2 linked regions of the Tolumonas auensis DSM 9187 genome follow. The protein of the gene in region 1 interacts with the protein of each later gene in a pairwise test. Links are inferred from orthologs where the notes say so. Each region holds a gene or a part of one and is shown in the gene's direction. Other genes may lie near its edges.

What was found.
Region 2: the proteins of odhB (region 1) and lpdA interact in binary tests that used the Escherichia coli proteins (3 or more experiments, as listed by UniProt). The link is inferred for Tolumonas auensis DSM 9187 from one-to-one orthologs.

The regions. Positions count from the first base shown.
Region 1 is NC_012691.1:2,435,567-2,443,214, reverse strand. The notes cover bases 2,908-5,706. They hold odhB (2-oxoglutarate dehydrogenase complex dihydrolipoyllysine-residue succinyltransferase), read left to right. Parts: upstream 2,908-3,608; coding sequence 3,609-4,805; downstream 4,806-5,706. Other genes in these bases: sucC (ADP-forming succinate--CoA ligase subunit beta), read left to right, coding at 4,854-5,706; TOLA_RS11315 (2-oxoglutarate dehydrogenase E1 component), read left to right, coding at 2,908-3,597. Also shown: gltA (citrate synthase), read right to left, coding at 1-260; more of TOLA_RS11315, read left to right, coding at 784-2,907; more of sucC, read left to right, coding at 5,707-6,023; sucD (succinate--CoA ligase subunit alpha), read left to right, coding at 6,020-6,895; sodB (superoxide dismutase [Fe]), read right to left, coding at 6,972-7,553. UniProt on the Escherichia coli protein: E2 component of the 2-oxoglutarate dehydrogenase (OGDH) complex which catalyzes the second step in the conversion of 2-oxoglutarate to succinyl-CoA and CO(2).
Region 2 is NC_012691.1:2,809,235-2,814,599, reverse strand. The notes cover bases 2,425-5,365. They hold lpdA (dihydrolipoyl dehydrogenase), read left to right. Parts: upstream 2,425-3,151; coding sequence 3,152-4,579; downstream 4,580-5,365. Other genes in these bases: TOLA_RS13085 (NAD(P)-dependent oxidoreductase), read right to left, coding at 4,637-5,365; aceF (pyruvate dehydrogenase complex dihydrolipoyllysine-residue acetyltransferase), read left to right, coding at 2,425-3,076. In the rest of the region: aceE (pyruvate dehydrogenase (acetyl-transferring), homodimeric type), read left to right, coding at 1-1,175; more of aceF, read left to right, coding at 1,187-2,424. UniProt on the Escherichia coli protein: Lipoamide dehydrogenase is a component of the glycine cleavage system as well as of the alpha-ketoacid dehydrogenase complexes.

The DNA.
Region 1 (7,648 bases):
CAGACTTCCAGATAGTTGGAGTCTTTCGCCAGCTCAGCGATAGGGTAGCCACGATACAGCAGGATACCGGCATCACCATCAATATAGGTGAGTTTGGAAGTACAGGATGCAGTTGACAGGAAACCTGGATCATAAGTGAAATAGCCATGCGCCCCTAATGCGCGGACATCGATTACCTCCGGACCTTCAGTTCCGGACAAAATAGGCAGCTCGATCGGTTCCTGACCGGGGATGTGCAGGGTGGCTACTTTATTAGCCATAGCAAGTCTCCTTTGCAATTAAAGTGAAAGCGGTTTTCGCGTAGTAACTACGCAAAACGTCTTTTATTGTTCCTTTATAGTTCGTATAAACGCTATTGCGATTGATAGCAATAAAAAATCCTCATCGCGTCACACTTATTTCAACCATCCTGATGCCCTTTGTCAATTTGATAGCGACGTCTAAATGCATGAATGGTCACAGATTGAATGCTTAATTCATAAAATACTGTTTCTAATTGGTTAAAATTTTGTAATCAATTGGCTTGGCTGAATATACTGAAGTGGTTATTAGGTGATTTGCAGATCTTGCGGTGAAGAATGGCTGGTAAGCCTGTTTTTTAAGCACAGAGATTACAGAATCCGGACTGTGATTGCTGTCTCTGCAGCAGATCATCATAATATGTTGGATATAAAAGGAATCTTTTCATCCAGACAGTAAATTGAGTTGAATCAGTCGTTGTTGATGAGTCACCGATTCAGAAACAACACTGGATACCGGACAGGCTGCGGTTAAAGGAAAAAAATGAATATGCATGAAGATGCCGAAAATGCAGTTGTTACCTGGATTCGATCTTCCTACCTGGCGAACAGCGCTTATGTTGAAGACCTCTATGAGTCATATCTGACTGATCCCGGATCTGTTCCGCTGGAATGGCAGCGCTGTTTTGCCGGCTTAGGCTCTCCGCAGAGTGATGAACAACCTCATGCCTTGATTCGTCAGCAACTGCGCCAGCAAGTGATGCAACCCAGACGTTCTTCAGGTGTTGTCAGCGGTAGTTCTCTGGATCAAAAACAATTTCATGTATTACAGCTCATTAATGCCTACCGCTATGCCGGACACCAGTATGCCAACCTTGATCCTCTCGGACTGACGTCGAATCCGGTTATTCCTGAACTTGAGCTTTCCTATTATCAGCTGGATGCGGGTGATTTGGATCGGGAGTTTCATATTGGCAGCTACCAGGCCGGTCAGGAACGGATGACACTCCGTCATCTGCTGGATTCTCTGCGTAAAACATATTGCGGTGTTGTTGGTGCAGAGTTTATGCATATGACCTCGCAGTCTGAGAAACGCTGGATCCAGGAACGGATGGAGCAGGTGAAAGGTCAACCAGTCTGGCCGGATACCATCAAAAAGCAGGCACTGGAAGAGTTAACTGCTGCGGAAGGTCTGGAACGTTATCTGGGTGCCAAGTTCCCCGGCGCAAAACGTTTTTCACTGGAAGGCGGGGACATGCTGATCCCGATGGTGAAATCCATCATCCGTCAGGCCGGTGCGAATGACTATAAAGAGATCGTGATCGGGATGGCTCACCGGGGCCGGTTAACCATGCTGGTGAATGTCCTCGGGAAACGGCCGAAAGAACTGTTCGATCAATTTGCCGGTCATCATGGTGATGCCTGGGGAACCGGTGATGTGAAATATCACATGGGGTTCTCGTCTGATTTTGCTACTGAAGGCGGTAATGTTCATCTGGCGCTGGCATTCAATCCATCGCATCTGGAGATCGTCAATCCGGTCGTTATTGGCTCGGTCCGGGCCAGAATGGAACGACTGCATGATAATGAATTCAATAAAGTATTACCGATTACCATTCATGGCGATTCGGCTATTGCCGGTCAGGGTGTCGTTGCTGAAACATTTAATATGTCTCAGACCCGGGGCTTTGGTGTCGGTGGTACGCTGAGAATTGTGATTAACAATCAGATTGGTTTTACGACCGCCAATGTAAAAGACACCCGTTCCACCCGTTACTGTACTGATGTGGCAAAAATGGTGCAGTCTCCTATTTTCCATGTCAACGCAGATCATCCGGAAGCCGTTTTATGGGTCACGAAACTGGCGATGGATTTCCGCAATACTTTCCACCGGGATGTGGTGATCGATCTGGTTTGCTATCGTCGCAACGGACACAACGAAGCCGATGAGCCGACTGCGACACAACCGCTGATGTATCAGAAAATCCGCCAGCATCCGACAACCCGGCAGATTTATGCGGAACAGTTAGTGAAGAATGGCATTCTTGAAGAGAGTGCGGCTGAGCAAATGGTAACGGATTATCGCCAGGCATTGGATCGTGGCGAATGTGTTCTGAAAGAATGGCGTCCGATGTCTGAATTACATCAGAACTGGAATCGCTTTCTGGGGCATGACTGGCAGGAAGGTTACGATGCGGCTTACCCACTGGATCAATTGACAACACTGGCTGAGAAAATATGCCGTTATCCGGACACACATGTTTTACAGTCGCGTGTACAAAAGATCTATGAAGATCGTCTGTTGATGAGTCATGCCGAAAAAATGGCTGACTGGGGATTCGCTGAAAATCTGGCTTATGCTTCCTTATTGGTTCGTGGATTCCCTGTCCGGCTAACCGGCCAGGATTCCGGTCGTGGCACCTTTTTCCACCGCCATGCGGTATTACACAACCAGAATGATGCATCCACGTATACCCCATTGATGCATCTTGCTCCGGATCAGGCACCTTTCCGGGTTTATGATTCTGTTCTGTCGGAAGAAGCTGTTCTGGCGTTTGAATACGGCTATGCCACCGCAACACCGGATGGTCTGACGATCTGGGAAGCGCAGTTTGGTGATTTTGCGAATGGCGCGCAGGTGGTTATCGACCAGTTCCTTTCATCCGGTGAACAGAAATGGGGCCGGCTCTGCGGTCTGGTATTACTCTTGCCGCATGGTTATGAAGGGCAGGGAGCGGAGCATTCATCAGGACGCCCTGAACGTTACCTGCAAATGTGTGCACAACACAATATGCAGGTTTGTATGCCAACGACCCCCGCTCAGATTTATCATTTATTACGCCGGCAGATGTTACGCCCGATGCGCCGTCCGCTGGTGGTCTTTACACCGAAGTCTTTATTACGTCACCCGCTGGCGGTTTCTTCTCTGCAGGAGTTGTCGGAAGGACGCTTCCGGAATGCAATCGCTGAAACAGATGCGATTCCGGCGGAAGGCGTGCAGCGGGTTGTCCTCTGCTCCGGTAAGGTTTACTACGATTTACTGGAAGCGCGCCGTAAGGCGGATAATAAAGCGGTCGCTATCATTCGTATTGAACAGCTTTATCCTTTCCCCGAAGAAGAGCTGAGAGAGATCATGCAGGCTTATCAGCACGTGCAGGATTTTGTCTGGTGTCAGGAAGAGCCAAAAAATCAAGGTGCCTGGTATAACTGTCAGCACAGAATGAAACGCGTTATACCGACAGGAACTTATCTGAATTATGTTGGCCGTCCGGCATCTGCCGCACCCGCCGTAGGCTATATGTCGTTGCACTTGCAGCAGCAAAAAACATTAGTTGAAGAAGCTCTGACTATAAAATAAAAGGATACCCCATGACTTTGCAAATAATGGTGCCTGATCTTCCTGAATCTGTATCTGATGCGACCATTGGCACCTGGCACAAAAAAACTGGTGAACGCATCAAAGCTGGCGAGTTGTTGGTTGACCTGGAAACGGACAAAGTTATATTGGAAGTACCGGCTCCTCAGGATGGGATCATCGGCGATATCTTTTTTGACTCTGGCAGTGTTGTGCAGGCCAGACAATTGCTGGCTGAATTGCAGGAAGTGCCTGCGAGTGGCGAGGAGACAACAGAGAAACCAGCCCCGGCTCCTGATACCGGCGATGCCAGCGATATTCTGACGCCATCGGTGCGCCGTATTCTGGCTGAGGAAGAGGTTGACCCCTCTGTGTTGCAAGGCTCTGGCCGTGATGGTCGTCTTACACGTCAGGATGTGCTTGCTCATTTACAACGTCAGACAAATGACCCGTCGGCCACAACAGCCTTGATTGCGACTGTTGATTCTGCGACTGAGACTCCGGTCAGTGGCAGAGAGGAAAAACGGGTGCCGATGACCCGTCTGAGAAAACGCATCGCCGAGCGTTTGCTGGAAGCTAAAAATACCACGGCAATGCTGACCACCTTTAATGAGGTCAACATGCAGCCGATCATGCAGATCCGCAGTAAATATCAGGAACAGTTTGAAAAACGTCATGGTATTAAGCTCGGCTTCATGTCGTTTTATGTGAAAGCCGTCAGTGAAGCACTGAAACGCTATCCGGAAATCAACGCCTCTATTGATGAAAATGATATTCTTTATCATAATTACTTCGATATCAGCATTGCGGTATCAACAGACCGTGGACTGGTGACCCCGGTTTTACGTAACTGTGATGAGTTATCGCTGGCTGAGATTGAAAAAGGCATCAAATTACTGGCTGACAAAGCCCGTGATGGCAAGCTTTCGGTGGAAGATCTTACCGGCGGCACGTTCACCATCACGAATGGCGGTGTTTTTGGTTCATTGATGTCGACGCCCATCATTAATCCTCCGCAAAGCGCGATTCTGGGTATGCATAAAATCCAGGATCGTCCAATGGCTGTGGATGGTCAGGTGGTAATTCTTCCAATGATGTACTTGGCTCTGTCGTATGATCACCGTATCATCGACGGCCGCGAGTCTGTCGGGTTTCTGGTTCATGTAAAATCTTTACTGGAAGATCCGACCCGATTGCTATTGGATATCTAATATAACGAGAGCGACACGGTGCCGCTCCCTGAATAACGGACTATTATCATGAATTTGCATGAGTATCAGGCCAAGCAATTATTTGCTGACTACGGCCTGCCTGTGCCTTCAGGCATTCCCTGTTCTTCCGCTGATGAAGCTGTCGCTGCTACTAAAAAGCTGGGCGGCGATAAATGGGTAGTGAAGTGCCAGGTTCATGCCGGTGGCCGTGGTAAAGCCGGTGGCGTTAAAGTTGCTGGCAGTGAACAGGAAGTACGCGCTTTTGCTGACCAATGGTTAGGCAAACGTCTGGTCACTTATCAAACTGATGCCAATGGTCAGCCGGTTAATACTATTCTCGTTGAAACCTGCGGTAACATTGCCAAAGAACTGTATTTAGGCGCTGTAATCGATCGCAGTTCCCGCCGTGTCGTGTTTATGGCTTCTACTGAAGGCGGTATGGACATCGAAACCGTCGCCCACAACACACCGGAACTTATTCACAAAGCAGCTTTGGATCCATTGACTGGCCCGCAGCCATATCAGGCGCGCGAACTTGGCTTCAAACTGGGTCTGAATGCGGAGCAACTGAAACAGTTCACTAAAATTTTCCTGGGTCTGGGCAAGATGTTTGTCGCCTGTGACTTGTCATTGCTGGAAATTAACCCGCTGGTTATTACCGGCGAAGGTAACCTGCTGTGTCTGGATGGTAAAATTAACATCGACAGCAATGCTCTGTATCGCCAGCCAAAACTGAAAGCCTGGAATGATGAAACGCAGGAAGATCCGCGTGAAGTGGAAGCGGCCCGCTGGGATCTGAACTATGTCGCGCTGGATGGCAATATCGGTTGTATGGTGAACGGCGCAGGTCTGGCGATGGGCACCATGGACATCATCAAACACCACGGTGGTTTCCCGGCTAACTTCCTGGATGTCGGTGGTGGCGCGACTAAAGAACGCGTGACCGAAGCATTCAAGCTGATCCTGTCTGACAGCAAAGTGAAAGCTGTGCTGGTCAATATCTTCGGCGGTATTGTGCGCTGCGATCTGATTGCGGACGGTGTGATTGGCGCTGTGGCGGAAGTCGGTGTGAAAGTGCCAGTCGTCGTGCGTCTGGAAGGTAATAACGCTGATTTGGGCTCTAAAAAACTGGCCGAAAGCGGATTAAACATTATTGCGGCAACCAGCCTGACGGATGCAGCAGAACAAGTAGTGAAAGCAGCGGAGGCGGTGGCATGAGTATCCTGATTAATAAAGAGACCAAGGTCATCTGTCAGGGCTTCACCGGCTCGCAGGGTACATTCCATTCTGAACAAGCGATTGCTTACGGCACACAAATGGTGGGCGGGGTATCACCGGGTAAAGGTGGTTCAACCCATTTGGGACTGCCGGTATTCAATACCGTGCGTGACGCCGTAGAAACGACGGGTGCTACCGCATCTGTTATCTATGTTCCGGCACCATTTTGTAAAGACGCCATTCTGGAAGCCATTGATGCGGGTATCCAGCTGATCGTTTGTATTACTGAAGGCATTCCGACACTGGATATGCTGCAGGTAAAATGTCGACTGGATGAAACCGGTGTCCGTATGATCGGCCCTAACTGTCCGGGTGTCATCACACCGGGTGAATGCAAGATCGGCATCATGCCGGCTCACATTCATCTGCCGGGTAAAGTGGGCATTGTTTCCCGTTCCGGTACGCTGACGTATGAAGCAGTAAAACAGACGACCGATGCCGGCTTTGGTCAGTCCACTTGTGTGGGTATTGGTGGTGATCCAATTCCTGGTTCCAACTTCATTGATATCCTGAAACTGTTCCAGGAAGATCCTGAAACAGAAGCGATCGTAATGATTGGTGAAATTGGCGGTACTGCGGAAGAAGAAGCGGCAGCCTTTATCAAAGCCAATGTAACCAAACCCGTGGTTTCCTATATTGCTGGTGTCACTGCCCCTGCAGGTAAGCGTATGGGTCATGCTGGCGCTATTATCGCTGGTGGTAAGGGCACGGCAGCGGAGAAGTTTGCCGCCCTGGAAGAAGCGGGTGTGAAAACCGTGCGTTCCCTGGCGGATATCGCGGTCGGTTTGCGCGAAGTGACTGGCTGGAAATAATAAAAATTATCGGCTGATATGGCAGATACAAGAAAGGCTCCTTAAGGAGCCTTTCTTATTTTTGCTGAACTGATGATTAAGCAGCGAAGTTTTTCGCAGCAAATTCCCAGTTCACCAGAGCCCAGAAGGCTTCCATGTATTTCGGACGCAGATTACGGTAGTCGATGTAATAAGCATGTTCCCAGACGTCTGCAGTCAGAACCGGAGTAACGCCATCGGTCAGAGGGCAACCCGCGTTAGATGTGTTCTGCAGCGCCAGAGAGCCATCTGCCTTTTTCACCAGCCAGGTCCAGCCTGAACCGAAGTTGGTAACAGCAGACTTAGTGAATTCTTCTTTGAATTTTTCAAATGAACCGAAAGTTGCAACGATTGCATCCGCCAGTGCGCCGGTTGGTTCTCCGCCACCATTTGGTGACAGGCAATGCCAGTAGAAAGTATGGTTCCATACCTGAGCTGCATTGTTGAAAATACCGCCGCTGGAGCCTTTGACGATCTCTTCCAGAGATTTGTTTTCGAACTCAGTGCCAGGGATGAGATTGTTCAGGTTCACCACATAGGTGTTATGGTGTTTACCATAGTGGTACTCCAGGGTTTCCTGAGAGATGTGTGGTGCCAGTGCATTTTTTTCATAAGGCAGAGCTGGTAATTCAAAAGCCATTGAAATTCTCCTCTTTGATTAACACGGTCTCTATAGGTCAGACCTTTTTGCTAAATTGATTTATAGCAAATTTTAACTCATATATACTACATATT
Region 2 (5,365 bases), 370 kb from region 1 along the record:
TGGCGTTTGTGCGTAGCTTAAACGTGCTGTTGAAAGACAAATCTGTTGGTCAGCGTATCGTTCCGATCCTGGCAGACGAAGCCCGTACCTTCGGTATGGAAGGTCTGTTCCGTCAGATCGGTATCTACAGCCCGCATGGTCAGCAGTACACCCCGCAAGATAAAGAACTTGTGGCGTACTACAAAGAAGACCAGAAAGGTCAGGTTATTCAGGACGGTATTAACGAACTGGGCGCGATGTCATCATGGCTGGCTGCTGCAACTTCTTACAGCACCAACGACTGCCCGATGATCCCGTTCTACGTTTACTACTCAATGTTCGGCTTCCAGCGTATCGGCGACCTGGCATGGGCCGCTGGTGACCAGCAGGCTCGTGGCTTCCTGGTGGGTGGTACTTCCGGCCGTACAACACTGAACGGTGAAGGTCTGCAGCACGAAGATGGTCACAGCCATATTCTGGCCAGCACTATTCCGAACTGCGTCAGCTACGATCCATCATTCGTGTATGAAGTAGCGGTCATTATTCAGGACGGTCTGCGTCGTATGTACGGTGACAATCCGGAAAATATCTACTACTACATCACTACACTGAACGAAAACTACCATCACCCTGCAATGCCAGCCGGTGTTGAAGAAGGTATCCGTAAAGGTATCTACAAACTGGAATCTAACGCAGGCGCGAAAGGCCAGGTTCAGCTGATGGGCTGTGGTTCTATTCTGAACTACGTACGTCGTGCCGGTAAGATCCTGGCTGATGAATACGGTATCGGTTCTGATGTGTACAGCGTAACCAGCTTCAACGAACTGGCCCGCGATGGTCAGGATGCAGATCGTTACAACATGCTGCATCCGGAAGCTGAGCAGAAAGTTCCTTATATTGCTCAGGTTCTGGGAACTGCACCTGCAATCGCTGCGACCGACTACATGAAGTCATACGCGGATCAGGTTCGTCATTTTGTTCCTGCAGAAAGCTATCGTGTACTGGGTACTGACGGTTTCGGTCGTTCAGACAGCCGCGAAAACCTGCGTCGTCACTTCGAAGTGAACGAAGGTTATATCGTTGTCGCTGCACTGACTGAACTGGCGAAACAAGGCACCGTTGATAAGAAAGTAGTTGCTCAGGCAATTGCCAAATTCGGTATCGACGCTGACAAGATCAACCCGCTGTACGCATAAGGGGAAATTTCATGTCTAAAGACATTTTCGTTCCGGATATCGGCGGTGATGAAGTAGCCGTTACTGAAATTCTGGTTAAAGTGGGTGACAAGGTTGAAGCTGACCAGTCACTGCTGACCGTGGAAGGCGACAAAGCCTCTATGGAAGTACCTGCTCCTGAAGCCGGTATCGTTAAAGAGATCAAGATTGCATTAGGTGACAAGGTTTCTACCGGTTCCCTGATCATGGTATTCGAAGCGGAAGGTGCGGCAGTTGCTGCACCAGCTCCGGCCGCTGCCGCGCCAGCCCCTGTTGCAGCTCCTGCGGCTGCAGCACTGCAAGACGTGAACGTACCGGATATCGGTGGTGACGAAGTTGCTGTAACCGAAATCATGGTCAAAGTGGGCGATACCGTTGAAGCGGATCAGTCTCTGCTGACTGTAGAAGGCGACAAAGCCTCTATGGAAGTACCTGCACCATTCGCTGGTGTAGTGAAAGAGATCAAAGTGGCAACGGGTGACAAAGTGTCTACCGGTTCCCTGATCATGGTATTCGAAGTGGCGGGCGCTGCGCCTGCAGCTGCACCAGTTGCTGCTGCTCCGGCTCCTGTTGCGGCAGCCCCTGCGGTTGCTGCGGTGAAAGAAGTTAACGTACCGGATATCGGTGGTGACGAAGTTGCCGTAACCGAAATTCTGGTTAAAGTCGGCGATGCCGTTGAAGCTGATCAGTCTCTGATCACCGTGGAAGGCGACAAGGCTTCTATGGAAGTGCCTGCACCGTTTGCCGGTGTGGTTAAATCACTGAAAATTGCGGTGGGTGACAAGGTTTCTACCGGTTCCCTGATCATGGAATTTGAAGTGGCTGGCGCAGCATCTGCTCCGGCACCGGTGGCTGCACAAGCTGCTGCGCCTGCAGCGGTCAAAGCGGTTCCTGCTTCAGCTCCGGCACCTGTTGCAGCGGCGAAAGTGGAAGAGAAAGGTGAATTTGTAGCGGGTGACGCTTATGTTCACGCAACTCCGGCTATTCGTCGTCTGGCGCGTGAGTTCGGTGTCAATCTGGCAAACGTCAAAGGTACCGGCCGTAAAGGTCGTATCCAGAAAGAAGACGTTCAGAACTACGTGAAAGAAGCACTGAAACGTGCTGCTTCTGCACCGGCCGCTGGCGGCGCGGGTGCTGGTCTGGGTGTTCTGCCATGGCCGAAAGTAGATTTCGCGAAATTCGGTGATATCGAAGAAGTTGCGCTGACTCGTATTCAGAAAATCTCTGGTCCGAATCTGCATCGTAACTGGGTGATGATCCCGCACGTTACACAGTTCGATGAAGCTGATATCGGCGAGATGGAAGCGTTCCGTAAAGAACAGAACGTGATTGCCGAGAAGCAACAACTGGGCTTCAAGATCACACCTCTGGTGTTCATCCTGAAAGCAGCAGCCAAAGCACTGGAAGCGCATCCACGTTTCTGCAGCTCGCTGTCAGAAGATAGTTCTACACTGATCATGAAGAAATACATTCATATCGGTGTCGCGGTTGATACGCCAAATGGTCTGGTTGTACCGGTAGTTCGTGATGTGAACAAGAAAGGCATCTATGAACTGTCGAAAGATCTGGCTGAGATCTCCAAGAAAGCACGTGCCGGTAAGCTGACTGGCTCGGATATGCAGGGTGGTTGCTTCACTATCTCCAGCCTGGGCGGTATCGGTGGCACTCAGTTCACCCCAATCGTCAATGCGCCGGAAGTGGCTATTCTGGGTGTCTCTAAATCAGATATGAAGCCGAAGTGGAACGGTAAAGAGTTCGTGCCATGCCTGACGCTGCCTCTGGCATTGTCTTATGACCATCGCGTCATCGACGGTGCTGCAGGTGCGCGTTTCATTACGACACTGACTGATGTGCTGTCCGACATTCGTCGTCTGGTACTGTAATTTTGTCTGTCTCTCCGGAAGCATGCTAGGTTTAGTATGTTTCCGGAAGCAACTGAATAATCAAAAGAGGTCATGATGAGTAATGAAATCAAAACTCAGGTGGTGGTAATTGGTGCCGGCCCAGCCGGTTACTCTGCTGCTTTCCGTGCTGCCGACCTGGGCCTGGAAACCGTTTTGATCGAACGTTACGGTACACTGGGTGGTGTATGTCTGAACGTCGGTTGTATTCCGTCTAAAGCACTGCTGCACGTTGCGAAAGTTATCGAAGAAGCTAAGGCACTGGCGGAGCACGGTATCGTATTCGGTGAACCACAAACTGATATCAACAAGATCCGTCTGTGGAAAGAAAAAGTAGTGACCAAGCTGACTGGCGGCCTGTCTGGCATGGCCAAGCAGCGTAAGGTGCCTGTCGTTAACGGTGTGGCCAAATTCACCGGTCCTAACAGCATTGATGTGACTGCGACTGATGGTTCAGTAACCACGGTCAAATTTGATAACGCGATTATCGCAGCGGGTTCCCGTCCGGTAAAATTGCCGTTCATTCCGCACAACGATCCACGCGTCTGGGATTCTACCGATGCGCTGGAGCTGAAAGAAGTGCCGGGCAAAATGCTGGTTCTGGGCGGTGGTATCATCGGTCTGGAAATGGGTACTGTGTACTCTGCGCTGGGTGCGGAAATCGACGTTGTTGAATTCGCTGATCAGCTGGTTCCGGTTGCCGATAAAGACGTGGTGAAGGTTTACGCAAAACGTGTTGAAAAGAAATTCAACGTCATGCTGGAAACCAAAGTCACCGCCGTTGAAGCGAAAAAAGACGGTTTGTATGTCTCTTTTGAAGGCAAACAGGCACCGGCAGAACCAGTTCGTTATGACAGCGTGCTGGTCGCGGTAGGTCGTGTACCAAACGGTAAAGCGCTGGATGCCGAGAAAGCCGGTATCGCAGTTTCTGACCGTGGTTTCATCGAAGTCGACAAACAGCTGCGTACTAACGTACCGCACATTTTCGCTATCGGTGACATCGTGGGTCAGCCAATGCTGGCGCACAAAGGTGTGCACGAAGGTCATGTGGCAGCAGAAGTTATCGCTGGTAAGAAACACTACTTCGATCCGAAAGTGATCCCTTCAATCGCGTATACCGAGCCAGAAATTGCATGGGTTGGTCTGACCGAGAAAGAAGCGAAAGCCAAAGGTATCAACTTTGAAACTGCGGTGTTCCCATGGGCTGCCTCCGGTCGTGCAATTGCATCTGACTGCGCTGACGGTATGACCAAGCTGATTTTCGACAAAGCAACTCACCGTGTGATCGGTGGTGCGATTGTCGGCACCAACGGCGGTGAACTGCTGGGTGAAATCGGTCTGGCCATCGAAATGGGTGCGGATGCAGAAGATATCGCGCTGACTATCCATGCTCACCCGACGCTGCATGAGTCAGTGGGTCTGGCTGCGGAAGTGTACGAAGGTTCGATTACCGACCTGCCGAACGCCAAAGCGAAAAAGCGTTGATTCTGTTTCTTGTATAAAAAATCCGGCTCAGGCCGGATTTTTTGTTTCTGCGCAGTGTTACTTTTTCAGTGCCAGAATCAGGGCCGAGGTATCCATCCGGCCGCAGCCTTCCTGCTGCAGTTCGGCATAACGTTCATCTACCTGTCTGGTCAGCGGCAGATCGATATTTTGCCGTTCAGCTTCTTCCAGACAAATCCCCAGGTCTTTACGCATCCAGTCGATCGCAAAACCAAAATTGAATTCATTCTTCGCCATGGTTTCGGCGCGGTTCTCCATCTGCCAGGAACCGGCGGCGCCATATTTCAGTGTTTCGACCACCTGATGAATATCCAGACCCACGGTTTCTGCCAGCAACAGACCTTCGCTTAAGCCCTGCAGGACACCGGCGATACAGATCTGATTCACCATCTTGCAGCGCTGGCCGGCACCACATTTACCCACCAGCTGGATCTGACGGGCATAGGCTTCCATGACCGGTTTCGCGATAGCAAACGTCTGCTCATCACCACCGCACATGATGGTCAGACTGCCTTTTTCGGCACCACTCTGACCACCGGAAACAGGGCAATCCATAAAATGATTTCCCTGTTTGTGGCAGGCATTTTCCAGTTCATGCGCCAGTGTGGCGGAGGCAGTCGTATGGTCAATCAGAATGGCACCGGGTTTTAGTCCGGCAAGAATGCCGTCGTCACCGTAAACGACGCCGCGCACGTCGTTATCATTACCGATGCACATAAATACGATGTCCGCATCCCGGGCTGCTTCCCGGGGCGTTGCGGCAATTTT